4 regions of the Agrobacterium sp. 10T429 genome follow, and region 4 is predicted to be linked to each of the others. Evidence: predicted binding sites of a transcription regulator. Region 4 holds the regulator's gene; each other region holds the start of a gene.

Region 1 (4,212 bases), 470 kb from region 4:
GCCGGAACGCCGGTCGCTTCGACGGAGGCCGAAATCAGCGCCCGGAACAGATCGGTGTCGTAATTGTCGTGTTTGCCCTGCAACAACGCCGAAATGCGCTCGAGACCCATGCCGGTGTCGATAGAAGGGCGCGGCAGATCGATGCGCTCTTCCTTCGTCAGCTGCTCATATTGCATGAAGACGAGGTTCCAGATCTCGATGAAACGGTCGCCATCCTCTTCCGGCGAGCCGGGCGGTCCGCCCCAGATATGATCGCCGTGGTCATAGAAGATTTCCGAGCAGGGACCGCACGGACCGGTATCGCCCATGGCCCAGAAATTATCGCTGGTCGGAATACGGATGATGCGATCGTCAGAGAAACCGGCGATCTTCTTCCAGAGATTAAAAGCCTCGTCGTCGGTGTGATAGACCGTGACCAGCAGACGGTTGCGATCGATGCCGAATTCCTTGGTGATCAGGTTCCAGGCATGGGTAATCGCCTCTTCCTTGAAATAGTCGCCAAAGGAGAAATTGCCGAGCATTTCGAAGAACGTATGGTGACGGGCCGTATAACCGACATTGTCGAGGTCGTTATGCTTGCCACCGGCGCGCACGCATTTCTGCGCCGAGGCGGCGGTGGAATAAGGACGGCTTTCGAGACCGGTGAAGACGTTCTTGAACTGCACCATGCCGGCATTGGTGAACATCAGCGTCGGATCGTTGCGCGGCACCAGCGGGCTGGAGGGCACAATCTCGTGTCCGTTCTTCTTGAAGTAGTCGAGAAAGGTCGACCGAATTTCATTCACACCGCTCATGCCCACACACCGCTCACAGCTGGAGTCCATCACCGCCATCCCGAATGATGGCTATCTTGCAAAATCAAAGGCTTTTATCGTCCGCATCCTGCCCTGTCCAGCCATGGAGGCGCACCAAGGCGTCTAGGCAAAGAAAAAGGGCCACGCGAGGAAAATCGCACGACCCTTTTGATCCATACCGGCTCATGCCGGCAAAGCCACCGGACGCGAACGCCCGGACCTTCGAATGCATCAGCCCTCGTCGGGACCGTCGTCGCTTTCGCCAGCTTCCGGGCCGCCATTCTGCAGGAACCGATCGGCGATCAGACCGGCGTTCTGGCGCAGCGCCAGTTCGATCTCGCTTGCCATTTCCGGATTGTCGCGCAGGAAGGTCTTGGCATTTTCACGCCCCTGCCCCAAACGCTGGCTGTTATAGGAGAACCATGCACCGGATTTCTCGACGATACCGGCTTTCACGCCGAGATCGACAAGCTCGCCGGTCTTGGAAACGCCTTCACCATACATGATGTCGAATTCCACCTGCTTGAAAGGCGGTGCCATCTTGTTCTTGACGACCTTGACGCGAGTCTGGTTGCCGACAACCTCTTCACGCTCCTTGACGGCGCCGATACGGCGAATGTCGAGACGCACCGAGGCGTAGAATTTAAGCGCATTACCGCCCGTCGTCGTTTCCGGCGAACCGAACATGACGCCGATCTTCATGCGGATCTGGTTGATGAAGATCACCATGCACTTCGACTTGGAGATCGAGGCGGTCAGCTTGCGCAGCGCCTGGCTCATCAGACGTGCCTGAAGGCCCGGCAGGCTGTCGCCCATCTCGCCTTCGATTTCGGCACGCGGCGTCAGCGCCGCAACCGAGTCCACCACCAGAATGTCGACGGCACCGGAGCGCACCAGCGTATCGGTGATTTCAAGCGCCTGCTCTCCCGTATCCGGCTGCGAGATCAGAAGGTTCTGCAAATCCACACCGAGCTTGCGGGCATAGACCGGATCGAGCGCGTGCTCGGCATCCACGAAGGCGCAGATGCCGCCCTTCTTCTGGGCTTCCGCGATCGTCTGCAACGCAAGCGTCGTCTTACCGGAGCTTTCCGGACCGTAAATCTCAACGATACGCCCCTTCGGCAAACCGCCGATACCGAGCGCTATATCCAGGCTGAGAGAACCCGTCGAAATGGTCTCTACTTCAACCACGTTTTCATTGGAACCGAGCTTCATGATCGATCCCTTGCCGAACGACCGTTCGATCTGGGAGAGCGCCGCTTCCAGTGCCTTGCTTTTATCCACCGATTTATCCTCTACGAGACGCAAAGAATTTTGTGCCATCCGATCCACCTTTAGGTTATTGAAGCCGCACAGGCAATGAAGCAGTATGGAAATAGGGTGTACTCTATTTGTTCTCATATCGCAAGGCGCAGCCAGCATATTGAAAACAAATAGCGATAAGTGGTTTGTTCTGCTTTCGTTTTTCCGTGTCCGGCCTATCGCTGCGGACCGGATGTGAAGGGGAACAAACAGAAGATTGGGACGAATCGTCCACCTTTTCCATCCGCGAAAGAGGGAAACACAAGCGTGAAGAAAATACTCGTTCTGGGCGGCGCGCATATAGACAGGCGCGGCATGATCGAGACTGAAACGGCGCCCGGCGCCAGCAATCCTGGCTCATGGATGGAAGAGGCTGGCGGCGGCGGTTTCAACGCGGCGCGCAATCTTTCCCGGCTCGGTTTTGCCGTCCGTATCATCGCACCGCGCGGCGGCGACGTCACCGGCGAAGCGGTGGCGGAGGCAGCAAGGCAGGCGGGCGTGGAAGATACGCCCTTCGTTTTCCTCGATCGCCGCACGCCAAGCTACACCGCCATTCTGGAGCGCGACGGCAATCTTGTCATCGCACTTGCGGATATGGACCTCTACAAGCTGTTTTCGCCGCGCCGCCTCAAAGTTCGCGCGGTGCGTGACGCGATTACCGCGAGCGACCTTCTGCTTTGCGATGCCAATCTGCCGGAGGATACGTTGAAGGCGCTCGGTCTCATTGCCCGCGCCTGCCAAAAGCCGCTCGCGGCCATCGCCATTTCGCCCGCCAAGGCGGTGAAGCTGAAGGACATGCTCGCCGATATCGACATTCTCTTCATGAACGAGGCAGAGGCGCGCGCGCTGACGGGACAGACGGCAGACAATGTTCGCGACTGGCCGGGCATTCTCCGCAGGGCAGGCCTTGCCAGCGGCGTCATCACCCGTGGCGCAAGCGAAGTGGTAGCCTTCAACGCGACGCAAACCGCAAGCCTCCACCCACCCATCATCCGCGAGGTGAAAGACGTAACCGGCGCCGGAGACGCCATGGCGTCAGGTTATCTCGCCGCGATTATGGAGGGCAAAACCATCACTGAGGCCCTGCGACTGGGTGCCGCGGCGGCCGCCATCACCGTGCAATCGCCTTTCGCCACCGCCCAAGACCTGTCAAAAGACAGTGTCGAGACCATGTTGGGGCTTGTCCCCAAGGCCGAAATGCTGGCATGAACCCGTTTTTTTATAGTCTGGAACAAACAGAATGACCCGCCCCATCTCCCCGCTCCTGCCCATCGTCTATTCGCAAGAGGTTGCCGCTGCCAAACAGCGCGGCGCGCCGATCGTCGCGCTGGAATCGACCATCATCACCCACGGCATGCCCTATCCCGGCAATATCGAGATGGCTGAAGGCGTCGAACAGATCATCCGCGATCAGGGAGCCGTTCCGGCAACCATCGCCGTCATTCACGGCACGCTGCATATCGGCCTCGAGAAGGAGCAGCTCGAAGCGCTTGCCCAGACCACCGACGCCATGAAGGTCTCGCGCGCCGATATTGCCTTTGCGATTGCCGAGCGCCGCACCGGTGCCACGACAGTGGCAGCCACCATGATTGCCGCTGCCCGCGCCGGCATCCGCGTTTTCGCCACCGGCGGCATCGGCGGTGTACACAAGGGCGCGGAGGAGACCTTCGATATTTCCGCCGATCTGACCGAGCTTGCCAAAACCGGCGTGATCGTCGTCTGCGCCGGCGCCAAGGCCATTCTTGACATCCCTAAGACGCTGGAAGTTCTCGAAACCAACGGCGTGCCTGTCGTGACTTTCGGTTCGGAAGAGTTCCCGGCTTTCTGGTCGCGTTCTTCGGGCCTTCCCAGCCCGCTGTCGCTCAACAGCCCTGCAGCCATCGCCAATTTCCAGACGACCCGCGAACAGCTCGGCATCGATGGCGGTATGCTGATTGCCAATCCAGTGCCGGAAGAGGACGAAATTCCGCGCGAGGAGATGGAAATCTACATCAATCGCGCCATTTCCCACGCCGAGCGCGAGGACATCACCGGCAAGGCCGTAACGCCCTTCCTGCTCGGCGATATCTTCCGCCTGACCGACGGCCGCAGCCTCGCGACCAATATCGCGCTGGTA
Region 2 (4,212 bases), on a different contig from region 4:
TGAAACCCTGCTGGATCATGTATGGTTCTATGATGTCTTCGATCGCATCACGCGGCTCCGACAAGCCAGCGGCGATGGTCTCGATACCAACAGGGCCGCCGCCGAAATTGACCGCGATCATGGTCAGATAGCGCATGTCCAGCTGATCGAGACCCATTTTGTCGACAAGCAACCGCGTCAGCGCTTCGTCGGCAATCTCACGGGTGACGGCTTCCGCCCGGGCCACCTCAGCGAAATCGCGAACCCGGCGCAAGAGCCGTCCGGCGATGCGCGGCGTGCCGCGTGCACGCCTTGCTATCTCGCGTGCGCCATCGTCGGTCATGTTCAGACCCATCAGCCGCGCGCCGCGCCGAACGATCAGTTCCAGCTCGTCGACAGTGTAGAAGGCCAAACGGACAGGAATGCCGAAGCGGTCGCGCAGCGGCGTTGTCAGCAAACCAAGACGCGTGGTCGCGGCAACGAGGGTGAACTTGGAAAGATCGATCTTTACCGAGCGGGCCGCAGGCCCCTCACCGATGATGAGGTCGAGCTGGAAATCCTCCATTGCCGGATAGAGAATTTCCTCGACTGCCGGGTTGAGACGATGGATTTCATCGATGAAGAGCACATCGCGCTCCTCGAGATTGGTCAAAAGTGCGGCAAGGTCGCCAGCCTTGGCGATCACTGGTCCGGAGGTGGACTTGAAGTTGACGCCAAGCTCCTTGGCCATGATCTGCGCCAGCGTGGTTTTGCCGAGACCGGGAGGCCCGACGAACAACACATGGTCCAGCGCCTCGCCACGGTTCTTTGCCGCCTCGATAAACACCTTGAGATTGGCGCGAGCCTCGGCCTGGCCGGTAAAATCGTCCAGCGACTGCGGGCGCATTGTGGTGTCGATATCTTCACCGCGCTTGTCCGCCGAAATCAGTCTGTCCGCATCGCTCATAGAGGGCATTCCATTGTTCTAAACCAATTCAGGAGATGGTCTTCGCCGCTATATCACGACTGTCGCACGAAGGCGCTTCACGAAATTCAGCATCGCACCCGGCTTCGTTCGCTTGCTGCGCGCAGCTTAGCGTGAAAGTTCGCGCAGGCCGAGCCGGATGAGTTTGGCACTGTCGCCGCCCTCCCCGCCGTTCTTCAGCGCGGCCGCAACGGCATTTGCGGCCTGATCGCGTGAATAGCCGAGATTGGTGAGCGCCGACACGGCATCCGCCACCGGCGCGGAGGCGACACCCTCGCCAAGTTCCTGCTTGAGCCCGATGGAAGCCGAAGCTTCTCCTGCAAAGGCAGGCGCCTTGTTGCGAAGCTCGGTAACGAGGCGCACCGCCACCTTCGGCCCTACGCCCGGCGCACGTGAAATCATCACCTTGTCCTGCAGCGCTATCGCATTGGCGAGTTCAGAAGGCGACAGGGTAGACAAGACGGCCAGCGCCACTTTCGAACCTACCCCCTGCACGCTCTGCAGCAGATTGAACCATTCCCGCTCAAGTGCCGACAAAAAGCCGAACAGCCTCAGCTGGTCTTCGCGCACATAGGTTTCGATGAAGAGGACGACCGCTTCACCAGCGGAACCTATTTTTGAGAGTGTGCGCGCCGAGCAATAGGCGACGTAACAAACGCCGTGCACATCCACCAGCACGTAATCCGCGCCGATTTCCTCGATGGTGCCTTTAAGTTTCCCAATCATGATGCCGCCCGCTGCAATGAGACTTCAATATTCAACCGGCCGCCAATAGCCGCGCCATCCTGTCGCCGCCGCGATTATGGGCGTGGCAGATTGCGATCGCCAAGGCGTCCGCCGCATCGTTACCCTTGAATTCTGCTTTCGGCATCAGGATTTTCAGCATCATGTGGATTTGCTGCTTTTCGCCGTGCCCAACACCTATGACGGCTTTTTTGACCGCGTTCGGCGCATACTCGAAAACAGGCAACCCTGCCCGCGCCGGAACCAGCATGGCAATGCCGCGCGCCTGACCGAGCTTCAGCGTGGCGACAGCATCCTTGTTCACGAACGTCTGCTCCACCGCCGCCTCATCGGGTTGATAGCTGTGAACAGTATCCGCCAGCCCATCATGCAACTGGCACAGGCGGGAGGCGAGATCCATATCACCATCCGATGTCACCGTGCCGGAAGCGACAAACCGAAGGCTGTTGCCGAAGGTTTCGATGACACCCCATCCGGTGCGCCGCAACCCGGGGTCGATACCGATGATTCGAATCGTCTTTTGCATAAGCCACCCTATCTTTTCGGCTGCGACCCTGCCAGCGATAAGTGAACAAAACGACAACATTGATCAAATTTGCAGTGCAGCATTTACCTCTGCTTAAACCGCGTACCGCATTGTTCCCGCACAAAATCAAAAAAGGGGAGCTGCGGACATGATGATCCGCAGCGCAATATTTTCGCCATATCAGCCATCCGGTGGCGCCATCAATGCATGGTGCGGGAAGTGATACGGCATTGAGGGCTGCATCGGCCATGCTGAACCGTTTTCATTCCATATCCACCAAAGTGCTCGTGATTTTCCTTGCGCTGATGACGATCTCGACCGGGGCTCTCACGCTTCTCGGCTATCAAAGCAGCAGCGGCGTTCTCGAGGAACAGGCGTCGAAATCCATGGAGAGCATTCTCGTCTTCAGGGGCGATATGCTGCAGGAACGCCTTGAGCAGCTTGAAACGCAGGCGGATTCTATCGCCAAGATCGAATCCCTGCAAATGGCGGTAGTTTCCATGCGCAGCGGCTGGGGCACCGTGCAGAAGAGTTCCGGCGACGCAAAGGCGGAACTGCAACGCGTCTTCGTCAAGGAAAACCCCTACGGAGAGAAAGAAAAGCTCATCAAGCCCGAAAATCCGAGCGGCTTTTATTATTCCACCCATGAAAAAACCCAGACGGATATCGGCGGCTACCTCAAGGGAACCCCATTCAGCGATGTTCTCTTCATCGATCCGGCCGGCACGGTTTATTACTCCTATCTGAAAGGACCGGCTTTCGGGGAAACCGTCACGGGTGGCGCCTGGGCGGATAGCGGCCTTGGGGCTGCTTTTGCGCGCGGAGCCACCAACGCAGGAAAAGCCGTGAACGACGTGGCGCAGACGAGTTTCTCCGGCCTGCGCGTCGACGCCGCGACCAAAGAGGCCGGCATCTATTTCGGCATTCCGGTAGTCAAATTCGGTGCGTTCAAGGGCATCGTTCTCTTCCGCGTCAAACAAGAGGTCTTCAGCCAGATCCTCGCGAAAGGCATCTCCGCCGGCAGCTCCGAACAATCCGCGATCGTTTCCGCCGATGGCAAGGTTCTGGGCGTGGACGGCAACGGTCTCGTCAGCCTTAATCCGGCAATCTATGGCTTCCATGCACAAGCACTCAATACGTCCGGTATGACGATTGCCAAGATCAACCGTCCGGACGGCGAAGCCAATGCCTATGCCCGCGCCTTCTCGTTTGCCGGTGAAAAATACCTCGCGGTGGAAAGCATGTTGCGCAGTGAGTTGAACGCCGGTTCCATTTCGATTGCTGGCACGCTAGCCGTCATCGGCCTTTGCGTTCTGGCAGCCATGTGCGCGGCAACTGCCTTTTTTGCACGGCGCCTGTTCGCACCGCTGGAGAAGCTGGCCGGGCTGACCGGCGAAGTGGCGGCAGGCCGTCTCGATGCCGAGATCGGCAATCAGGACCGCAAGGACGAGATCGGCCGCATGGCGCGCGCGCTTGGCAGTTTCCGCGAAAAACTCATTTTGCAGCGGGAAATGGAAGCGACCACGTCTCGCACGCGCGAGGAAGCCGAAACGGCACGCCGCGCACATCTTGCGGAACGAGAGGCCGAGGCCGGCACCCTGCAGATGGTCGTGCGTTCTCTTGACGAAGGGCTGGATCGACTGGCAAACGGCAATCTCGCCTATCGCATTGAGACTGTCTTCCCAGACGATCTTGAAAGCCTGCGCCACAACTTCAATACGGCGCTTGCAAGGCTCAGCGAGACCATGCAGGCCATCGGCGGCAATTCCGCCGCCGTTCGCGGCGGCTCGGAGGAAATGCGGGTAGGTGCAGACCAGCTCGCTGAGCGCACTGAACGGCAGGCCGCCTCCATTACCGAGACGGCAAGCGCCATCAAGGCAATCACCGAAGCCGTCCGCGACCAGATCGAACGCGCCGAACAGGCAACACGGATCGCCCGCGACGCCAGTACGCAGGCCACTGCGTCCAGCCAAGTCATGGAGCAGACCATCGCCGCCAT
Region 3 (4,212 bases), on a different contig from region 4:
TGCGCCACACATCCGGCATCGTTTGTGCGCCCATGCCGCGTGACGAGGCAAAGAGGCTGAACCTCAACGCCATGGTGGCGGAAAACGACAGCGCCCACACGACCGCCTTCACCGTCAGCGTCGATTTCAAGCATGGCACGACGACCGGTATTTCCGCGGATGACCGCACCTTGACGGTGCGCAACCTCGCCAACCCGAATGTCGGCGCGTCGGATTTCACTCGGCCAGGCCACATTTTCCCGCTGATTTCCCGCGAAGGCGGCGTGCTGATGCGTTCCGGCCATACCGAAGCGGCCGTCGATCTCTGCCGGCTCGCCGGCCTGCCACCCATCGGCGTCATCAGCGAGCTGGTCAATGACGATGGCACCGTGATGCGCGGGCCGCAGGTCCTGGATTTCGCCGAAAAACACGGCATGAAGCATGTTTCGGTCGCCGATCTGATCGCCTATCGCCAGCGCAAGGAAACGCTGGTGGAGATGGAATCCTCCTTCACCATCCAAACCCCGTTCGGACCGGCCAAGGCGCATACCTATTCCCTGCCATGGGACCGGATGCAGCATATGGCGGTGATTTTCGGCGATATCCGCGATGGCGTCGACATTCCCGTCCGCCTGCACCCTGAAAACGTTGCTGACGACGTGTTCGGCGACCGCCAGCCGGTGCAGCACTATATGCAGAAGATCGCCGAAGAAGGCCGCGGCGTCATCGTCTATCTACGCGAAGGTTCTGTCGGCGTCGGCCAGGTGGACGGACGGCGCAAGGCGCGTGATCCCGACGAAGCGCACGCACAGGCCCGCTCCCGCGAAAATGAGTGGCTGGAAATCGGCCTCGGCGCGCAGATTCTCAAAGACCTCGGCATCAGCTCGATCAAGCTGATGACAACCCGCGAGCGCCACTATGTCGGGCTGGAAGGCTTCGGGATCAAGATTTCAGCAACGGATATCGGGTGATTTAGGGACGTCGCGAGGGCGCTTCGATTTGGCGTCCTCTCCGCCCGTCCGGCGTCATCCTCGGTCTTGTGCCGAGGATCTGCAGACGCATCCTATACATTTTCCGTTGCAGATGCTCGGGACGGGCCCGAGCATGACGGAAGAGGCAGTCGCCGGCTCAAGGCGCAATTACACATCCCGCCACCCCTCCAGATAATTCACACTCTCCACTCCCGTAAACTTCGCAAGCCGCGACAATTCCGCGTCTAGTTTCTCGAGCCTTCCCGCTGAGGCGCGCACGCCCGGTTCCAGCCACAGGCGGCGCACATCCAGCGTGCTGCGCTTGCGGTCTGCCTTCATGTCGATACGGCCGATCAGCCGGTCGCCTTCCAGAAGCGGGAAGACGTAATAGCCATATTGCCGTTTCGGCTCGGGTACGAAGACCTCGATACGGTAATAGAAGCCAAACAGCCGCTCCGTGCGGTTGCGGTCGCGCAACAGCGGATCGAAGGGGCTCAGCACACGGACGCGGGACGACGGTTCCGGCAGGTTGGCGACATCGGCGCTGAAATCCGCAAATGCATAGGACGGGCGGGCAGCACCGCCATCGCTTGCGAGAAGCGAGACCTCGCACAGTTCGTCACGGTGGCTCTTGACCCAGTCCCTCGCCTCCTGCGGGGTAACGAGATCAAAAAAGGCGGCGATTTCGCCATGGGTGGCAAAACCCAGCCGGGTGAGCGCCTGCCGGCAGGCCCAGTCGACGAATTGCGTATGCTCCACTTCGCTTTCGTGGTGCTCGCCGGGAATGACCCGCTCCGCCAGATCATAGACCTTCTGGAAATTCACGCGGCCGGATATGGCAAGCTTGCCGGTGTGCCACAGATATTCGAGTGCGGTCTTGGAAGGATGCCAGTTCCACCAGCCGCCGGACTGATGCCCCTCCTCCTTTAACTCACGCGCCAGAACAGGGCCCGTGGCGGCGATGCGCTCCAGCGTCTCGGCGAAAGCCGCATCGAACCCCTCACCGTGCCATTTGCGCCAGCGCTCCTGAATGATCGGCTCGCGGCGGCGGAAGCGGTGCTTCCAATATGGGTAAAATTCGGTCGGCACGATGGAGGCATCATGCGTCCAGTGCTCGAACAGCGCGCGGTCCTTTTCCAGCAGTGCCGTCAGATGTTCGCGCCTGTAGGTCTGGTTTCGGGAGAATATTATCTGGTGATGGGCGCGCTCCACCGTGCCGATACTGTCCACCTGCACGAAACCGATATCGGTAATGAGCTGCAGCAGGCCATCCTTGGAAAGCGCCTTTCCGGGCGGAGAGCAAAGCCCCTGCCGCGCCAGAAAAATCCGCCTTGCCGCTTCGTTTGAAACCTTGATCGTCATAAAGCAGAAGGTATGACGGCTTTTTCAGGATTGCAATGTTCTTTTTTTGTTCTTTGTTTCACTTCTGTTGATGACACGATATAGAACCGGAAAGCGATAGAGGGATGCATCAATCTTGGAAATCCGTTTCGACACCGCAGGCGTCGCCTTCGAGGGCAGGCAGGCTTTACAGCCCGTGTCCCTGACATTGACTGAACGGCGTATCGGCGTCATCGGCCTCAACGGCTCGGGCAAGACCACCTTTGCGCGGCTTATCAATGGTCTGACAAAGCCGACGGGCGGCAAGGTGTCGGTGAACGGTCTCGACACCGTCAAAGATGCGAGAGCGGTATTGCAGGCAGTCGGTTTCATCTTCCAGAATCCGCAGAACCAGATCATCCTGCCGATCATACGCGACGATGTCGCCTTCGGCCTCAAGCGACTCGGTATCGGCAAGACGGAGACAGAAACGCGGGTCAAGGCCGTGCTTGCCCGGCTCGGTATCGCTCATCTGGAAGAACGGCGCGCGCACGAGCTTTCCGGCGGCGAATTGCAGCTGGCGGCGCTGGCCGCCCTGCTGGTCACTGAACCGCAAATCCTCATTCTCGATGAACCGACCAATCAGCTCGACCTCAAAAACCGCGCGATCGTTGAGAAGACAATGGCTGCGCTGTCGCAGGCGCTTGTCGTCATCACCCATGATCTGCCGCTGCTTTCCGGCTTCGATCGCGTACTGGTTTTTCACGAAGGCGAGCTTGTTGCAGACGCCAACCCCGAAGAGGCGGTGGCACGTTATCTGGAGGTTGCGTCGCGATGAAGTCCCTTCATGTCGAAGGCACGGGCTGGCTCTACCGCGTCTCTCCGCGCCTCAAGCTCGTGACGCTGATGGTTTTCAGCATTGCGCTGTTTCTCACCCGCGACCTGCTTTTGCTGGGATGCGCCGTCGTTGTGGCCGCTGCCATTCTGCGCGAGACGCGGCTGCAATTCCGCGAGATCGGCCTGCGGCTACGCCCGGTGATGCTGACCATTCTCCTCGTTGCCGCCTTCAGCTATCTGCTGCTTCCGATACACGATGCGAGTGTCAATCTTTTGCGGCTGACTGCACTGGCGCTTCTCGCCACCGCCGTCACCATCACCGTCAGCATTTCGCAATTCATGGACGAAATCGCGCTTGCCGCCGCCCCGCTGGAAAGGCTGGGGCTGGTCAAGGCGGCCGATATCGGGCTTGCGGTCGGGCTCGTCGTGCGGTTCGTGCCTGAGATCGTCAATCGTTACCATGCCGTGCGCGATGCGCACCGGGCGCGCGGCCTCCCCGTTCGGCTGGCCACGATCATCGTGCCGCTCGTCATTATGACGTTGAAGGATGCGGATGCCATTGCCGACGCCATTGACGCGCGCGGTTTCAGAGGCCAAAGCTGACGGCAAAACAACCATCCGGAGTTCCCGAGCCATGACGACCCGCGACCTTGTGCTGATCTCGCTGTTTTCCGCCATCATCATCGCACTCGGACTTTTGCCGCCGATCACGCTTGGTTTCATTCCGGTGCCCATCACCGCGCAGTCGCTTGGCGTCATGCTGGCCGGTGTCGTGCTGGGGGCGAAACGCGGCACGCTCGCGGTTCTTCTGACCATCCTCATCGCCGCCATCGGCCTGCCAGTCCTCTCAGGCGGACGCGGCGGCCTTTCCATCTTCACCACGCCGACCACGGGCTTCCTGATCGGCTGGATTGCTGCCGCTTTCGTCACCGGCATGCTCTCGGAAAAACTCGTCAATCGCGGCCAGTCGGCTCTGACGCAGGGTATCGGTTTCTTCATCGCCAGCCTCGCCGGCGGCGTGGTCGTGCTTTATGCCTTCGGCATCTCCTATCTGGCGCTGGTGGTCGGGCTCGGGTTTGAAAAGGCGTTCATGGGTTCGCTCGCC
Region 4 (4,212 bases):
CGTTTCTGCTCTTCGCCTTCGGCGTGTCGGCAGTTACGGCCTATCGTGATCTACCGGATCTATTGATTCACGAGGACGGCGAATTGGTGGCACTCGTGGAGGACGGCAAGGTCTCAACCACAAAAGCCCGTCCGCAGGGCTTCGTTTACGGCCAGTGGCAAAGGGCGCTGCTGCTGCCGGAAAAAACCGTGCCGCCAGATTTTATAAATGATGAGAGCATGGCAAATACTGCTGGTTCTGACTCGAGATCGAAACTGTCGCCCGAAGACATGGCTGTGGTGGTACGCGAGATGACGGCGGCGCTCAAAGACGCCAAAGTTGGCGTCTTCACCTGCAGGAAAGACATATGGTGCGTAGCGAGCGCCGCAAGCGGAGAGTGGATCGTCGTTCTGGACGATGGCCGCTTCGCCGGAAAAGCCTGCGATATTGCCGATATCGTCGTTGTTTCCCGCAGAACCTCTTTTTCGCAGTGCCGCTCGGGTGCACTCCTGCTCAGCCGTGACATCTTGCGGCGTCTCGGTTCTGTGGAAATAGATTTTGCTAACAAGAGGGAGGAGGGTGTGGCGAGCGGGCTGCGCGCCGCAATCGCCGGAACGGACAGGCCCTGGAGCCAGCACCGTTATTACGACTGGAAAAGCGGACGTTTCGACCGTGATCTGCCGCAGCCCATCATCCGGCTGCTGGCGGCGTCGCAATGACTGCCGCCAGCATGGATGATCATCGGGCCTTGGCGCGCAAATCTTCAGTCAATTCGCCGATCTCGCCAACTTCCTCTTCATGACCAGCGTCGCGCCAGCTCTCCTTCAAACCGGCCTCGTACCATTCTTGCATGGCAGGCAGGGCGAGCAGCCGGTCGCAATAGGCTTTCGCTGCTGGCGAAAGATCCGCGCTGCCATAGGTCTGGAAACGGAATGCAACCGGGCAGAAGAAAGCATCGACCGCCGTGAACTTCTGACCGGCAAGATATGGCCCGCCGAATTTTGTAAGACCCTCGCTCCACAACGCATCGATCCGCTTTATATCGGCCTTAAGCCCGGCATCGCCGCCCCTGGGTTTGACCCGAATGCCCACCGACATGGGATAGAGATTGCGCAGCGAGGAAAAGCCAGCATGCATCTCACTTGCGGCCGAACGCGACCAAGCCCTTGCATGCTTGTCGCTTGCCCAGACGCCCTGGTGTCTTTCAGCAAGATATTCGACGATCGAAAGCGTTTCCCAAACCGTCATACCCTCGTCGACTAGGCAGGGCACCTTGCCCGTCGGCGAAAAGGAGGAGAAGGAGACGCCTTCGCCGAACGGAATGAGCTTTTCATCAAAGGCGATACCGAGCGTGCGCATCAATACCCACGGCCGCAGCGACCATGAAGAATAGTTCTTGTTGGCTATATAAAGATCGTACATGGCGTATCTCCCAGATATGACGCGTATTTCTACACCTGCCAAGCGTTCACGGAATATCGAAAATTATCCATGGCTCCCATAAACGCCGTTGATGAATGGTGATGTGGGATCGCTGAGAGCGCGCCTTGCGATAAGTCACCCTTTGGTGACCAATAAAACTGACTGCGCAACACGACAGAACAACGTCGCTAAAAAACAGCGGATGGGATCGCTTCGACAATTACAGCGAGCAGCCCACTCGCCACCATGCCTGTAGCGAAACCGAAGCATCTTTATGGAGCAGGAACTCAGTTTAGAAAGGGCAACGCGCATAGGCTGAATGGCGCATATCCTCGTGCACCCGCAAAAGCACGCCACGTTTGGAAACAGCCAAACCATATATAGGCGCCATCTTCACGATGACGCCTATTGTAAAGTGAATACACTCGGTTCGATAAGATCAATGGTAGCGGCGGATCAGCCCCACCAGCTTGCCCTGAATTTTAACCCGGTCGGGCCCGAAGATACGGGTCTCATAGGCTGGGTTTGCCGCCTCGAGCGCGATGGAGGCACCCTTGCGGCGGAAGCGCTTCAGCGTGGCTTCCTCGTCATCCACCAGAGCCACAACGATATCCCCGGGATTGGCGGTGTTGCCGTTGCGGATGATGACTGTGTCGCCGTCGAAAATGCCGGCCTCGATCATCGAATCACCCTTGACCTCAAGAGCGTAATGTTCGCCCGTGCCAAGCATGTCTACTGGCACTGCCACATCATGCGTGTTGTTCTGGATGGCGGAAATTGGCACGCCCGCAGCGATGCGGCCCATGACCGGCACGGTGACAGCCCCGCCCAGATCGTTGGCCGGCGTCTTGGGGGCAGGGGCCGGTTCCGGCGTCTTGGGCTTGCCAAGGCTGCCTTCGATAACGCTTGGCGAAAAGCCGCGCTGCGGCCTTGCACCCGGCGTATAAGCCTCGGGCAGCTTGATGACTTCCAGCGCCCGAGCTCTATTCGGTAGCCGACGAATGAATCCTCGCTCTTCGAGAGCGGTTATCAGGCGGTGGATGCCGGATTTCGAAGCAAGATCGAGTGCGTCCTTCATTTCATCGAAGGAGGGCGGCACGCCGGACTCTTTCATTCGTTCATGAATGAAGAGAAGCAATTCCTGCTGTTTGCGCGTGAGCATGAGGAAAACACCCTTTAGAATCGTAGTGGAAGTCGCGAAACAAATACAGAACGAACACTATATGTTCCATATGTGTTCTGCAATCCCCTAAAATTTCGTGAAGGTGCCATCTGTTGCTGTGATGATTTGCCTCTTAGCACGCAATTGTGCTTTTGTGCGGTCAAAACCGTCCCGGCATGCTCCGGGCGGAAGGCCAGCAGGATACATGTCATGACGAAACCCCATAGCGTTGACCATCTCGTTTTGCCCGTGGAAGTCATAGGCGTCGCCGTGAAGCGCCTCGTCAGTCTTGGCTTTACGGTTGCGCCGGAGGCACTGCATCCTTTCGGCACCCAAAATGCCTGCGTATTTTTCGCCGATGGCACCTATCTGGAGCCGCTCGCAATTGCTGATCCGGCTAAATATAATGCCTCAATAGAGAGGGGTGATGTGTTCACCGGCAGGGATGTGGCCTTCCGGCAACGGGACGGGCAGGAGGGTTTTTCGGCTCTTGTCGCCAGGACTGAAGACGCCTTGGTTGACCATGAGCGGTTTCGGGCAGCCGGCCTTTCGGCGGGCGACGTTTTCGAGTTTTCGCGGCCTGTTCGGATGCCGGATGGCTCGCAAGGCGAGGCGGCGTTCCGGCTGGCTTTTGCGGCAAGCGGGGCGGCCGCGGATTTCTTTTTGTTCAGTTGTCAACGGCTTCAAGCCCTTCCGGGCGATCGCACCATGCTGGAGCGCCACGCCAATGGTGTCACCGGCCTGAGTGAAATCGTCCTGTTTTCCGGCGGCGACATGAAGGTGGCGGGCCTGATCGAGACAGTGTTTGCCTGTGAAGGCAAATGGTCTCCGGGCGGTGATATGGTTTTTGCGACCGGCAATGCCAGCATCAGATTGACCGGAAAACCGGCTTTCAGCGGGCCGGCCCTGAATGCTCAGGATGGCAACGAAGGCGGATTGCGCGGCGCGGGCATTGTCTTTTCGTCGCACGATCTTGCCGTGACAGAGGCGGTGCTTACTGCTAATGGCGTGTCCTGCGCAAAAGCGGACGGCCGTCTGGTAGTGCCCGCGGCACCCGGTCAGGGCGTTGCCTTCGCCTTCGAGGAAAAATGATGAGCGTTACGAACAATCTTAAAGTCACTGCCGGCGATGGCGCCAGCAAGGTTTCCTTCTCGAATGCCGAGCGGTTTTCGCTGATTGCCGGTCCGTGCCAGATGGAAAGCCGCGAACATGCCTTCATGATCGCTGGCGTCCTGAAGGAGCTTTGCGACAAGCTGGGAATAGGGCTTGTCTACAAGTCCTCTTTCGACAAGGCGAACCGCACTTCGCTTTCCGGAAAACGCGGCATCGGCCTGGATAACGCGATGCAGGTTTTTGCCGATCTCAAAAAGGAATTCGGTTTTCCTGTTCTGACCGACATCCACACGGAAGAGCAATGCGCCATCGTTTCCGAGGTAGTGGACGTGCTGCAGATCCCGGCGTTCCTCAGCCGCCAGACCGATCTTCTCGTTGCTGCCGCCAAAACCGGCCGCGTCATCAACGTCAAGAAAGGCCAGTTTCTGGCGCCCTGGGACATGAAGAACGTGCTTGCCAAGCTCAATGAGAGCGGCAATCCGAATGTGATGTTGTGCGAGCGCGGCGCGTCCTTCGGTTACAACACGCTGGTTTCC

Evidence for each region. Region 4 encodes LexA, which represses DNA repair genes until DNA is damaged. Its sites were predicted from a motif close to TGTTCNNNNTGTGTTCNG; they were not measured.
Region 1: recA (recombinase RecA) is a predicted target of LexA. The motif match lies at 2,176-2,193, and genes of this name have one in related genera.
Region 2: ruvC (crossover junction endodeoxyribonuclease RuvC) is a predicted target of LexA. The motif match lies at 2,255-2,272, and genes of this name have one in related genera.
Region 3: AC1DCP_RS03105 (energy-coupling factor ABC transporter ATP-binding protein) is a predicted target of LexA. The motif match lies at 2,349-2,366, and genes of this name have one in related genera.

Annotation. Positions count from the first base shown of each region.
Region 1 is NZ_JBFTGV010000002.1:47,826-52,037, reverse strand. Features, by position in the region: gene alaS (alanine--tRNA ligase) at 1-794, opposite strand, end outside; gene recA (recombinase RecA) at 1,026-2,117, opposite strand; gene AC1DCP_RS05205 (carbohydrate kinase family protein) at 2,364-3,305, shown strand; gene AC1DCP_RS05200 (pseudouridine-5'-phosphate glycosidase) at 3,337-4,212, shown strand, end outside.
Region 2 is NZ_JBFTGV010000006.1:148,210-152,421, forward strand. Features, by position in the region: gene ruvB (Holliday junction branch migration DNA helicase RuvB) at 1-925, opposite strand, end outside; gene ruvA (Holliday junction branch migration protein RuvA) at 1,052-1,669, opposite strand; gene ruvC (crossover junction endodeoxyribonuclease RuvC) at 1,701-2,213, opposite strand; gene AC1DCP_RS15480 (methyl-accepting chemotaxis protein) at 2,462-4,212, shown strand, end outside.
Region 3 is NZ_JBFTGV010000001.1:643,039-647,250, reverse strand. Features, by position in the region: gene ribB (3,4-dihydroxy-2-butanone-4-phosphate synthase) at 1-950, shown strand, start outside; gene AC1DCP_RS03110 (winged helix-turn-helix domain-containing protein) at 1,119-2,312, opposite strand; gene AC1DCP_RS03105 (energy-coupling factor ABC transporter ATP-binding protein) at 2,428-3,108, shown strand; gene AC1DCP_RS03100 (CbiQ family ECF transporter T component) at 3,105-3,710, shown strand; gene AC1DCP_RS03095 (biotin transporter BioY) at 3,742-4,212, shown strand, end outside.
Region 4 is NZ_JBFTGV010000002.1:516,598-520,809, reverse strand. Features, by position in the region: gene AC1DCP_RS07560 (ComEC/Rec2 family competence protein) at 1-698, shown strand, start outside; gene AC1DCP_RS07555 (glutathione S-transferase family protein) at 718-1,401, opposite strand; gene lexA (transcriptional repressor LexA) at 1,841-2,563, opposite strand; gene AC1DCP_RS07545 (VOC family protein) at 2,774-3,655, shown strand; gene kdsA (3-deoxy-8-phosphooctulonate synthase) at 3,655-4,212, shown strand, end outside.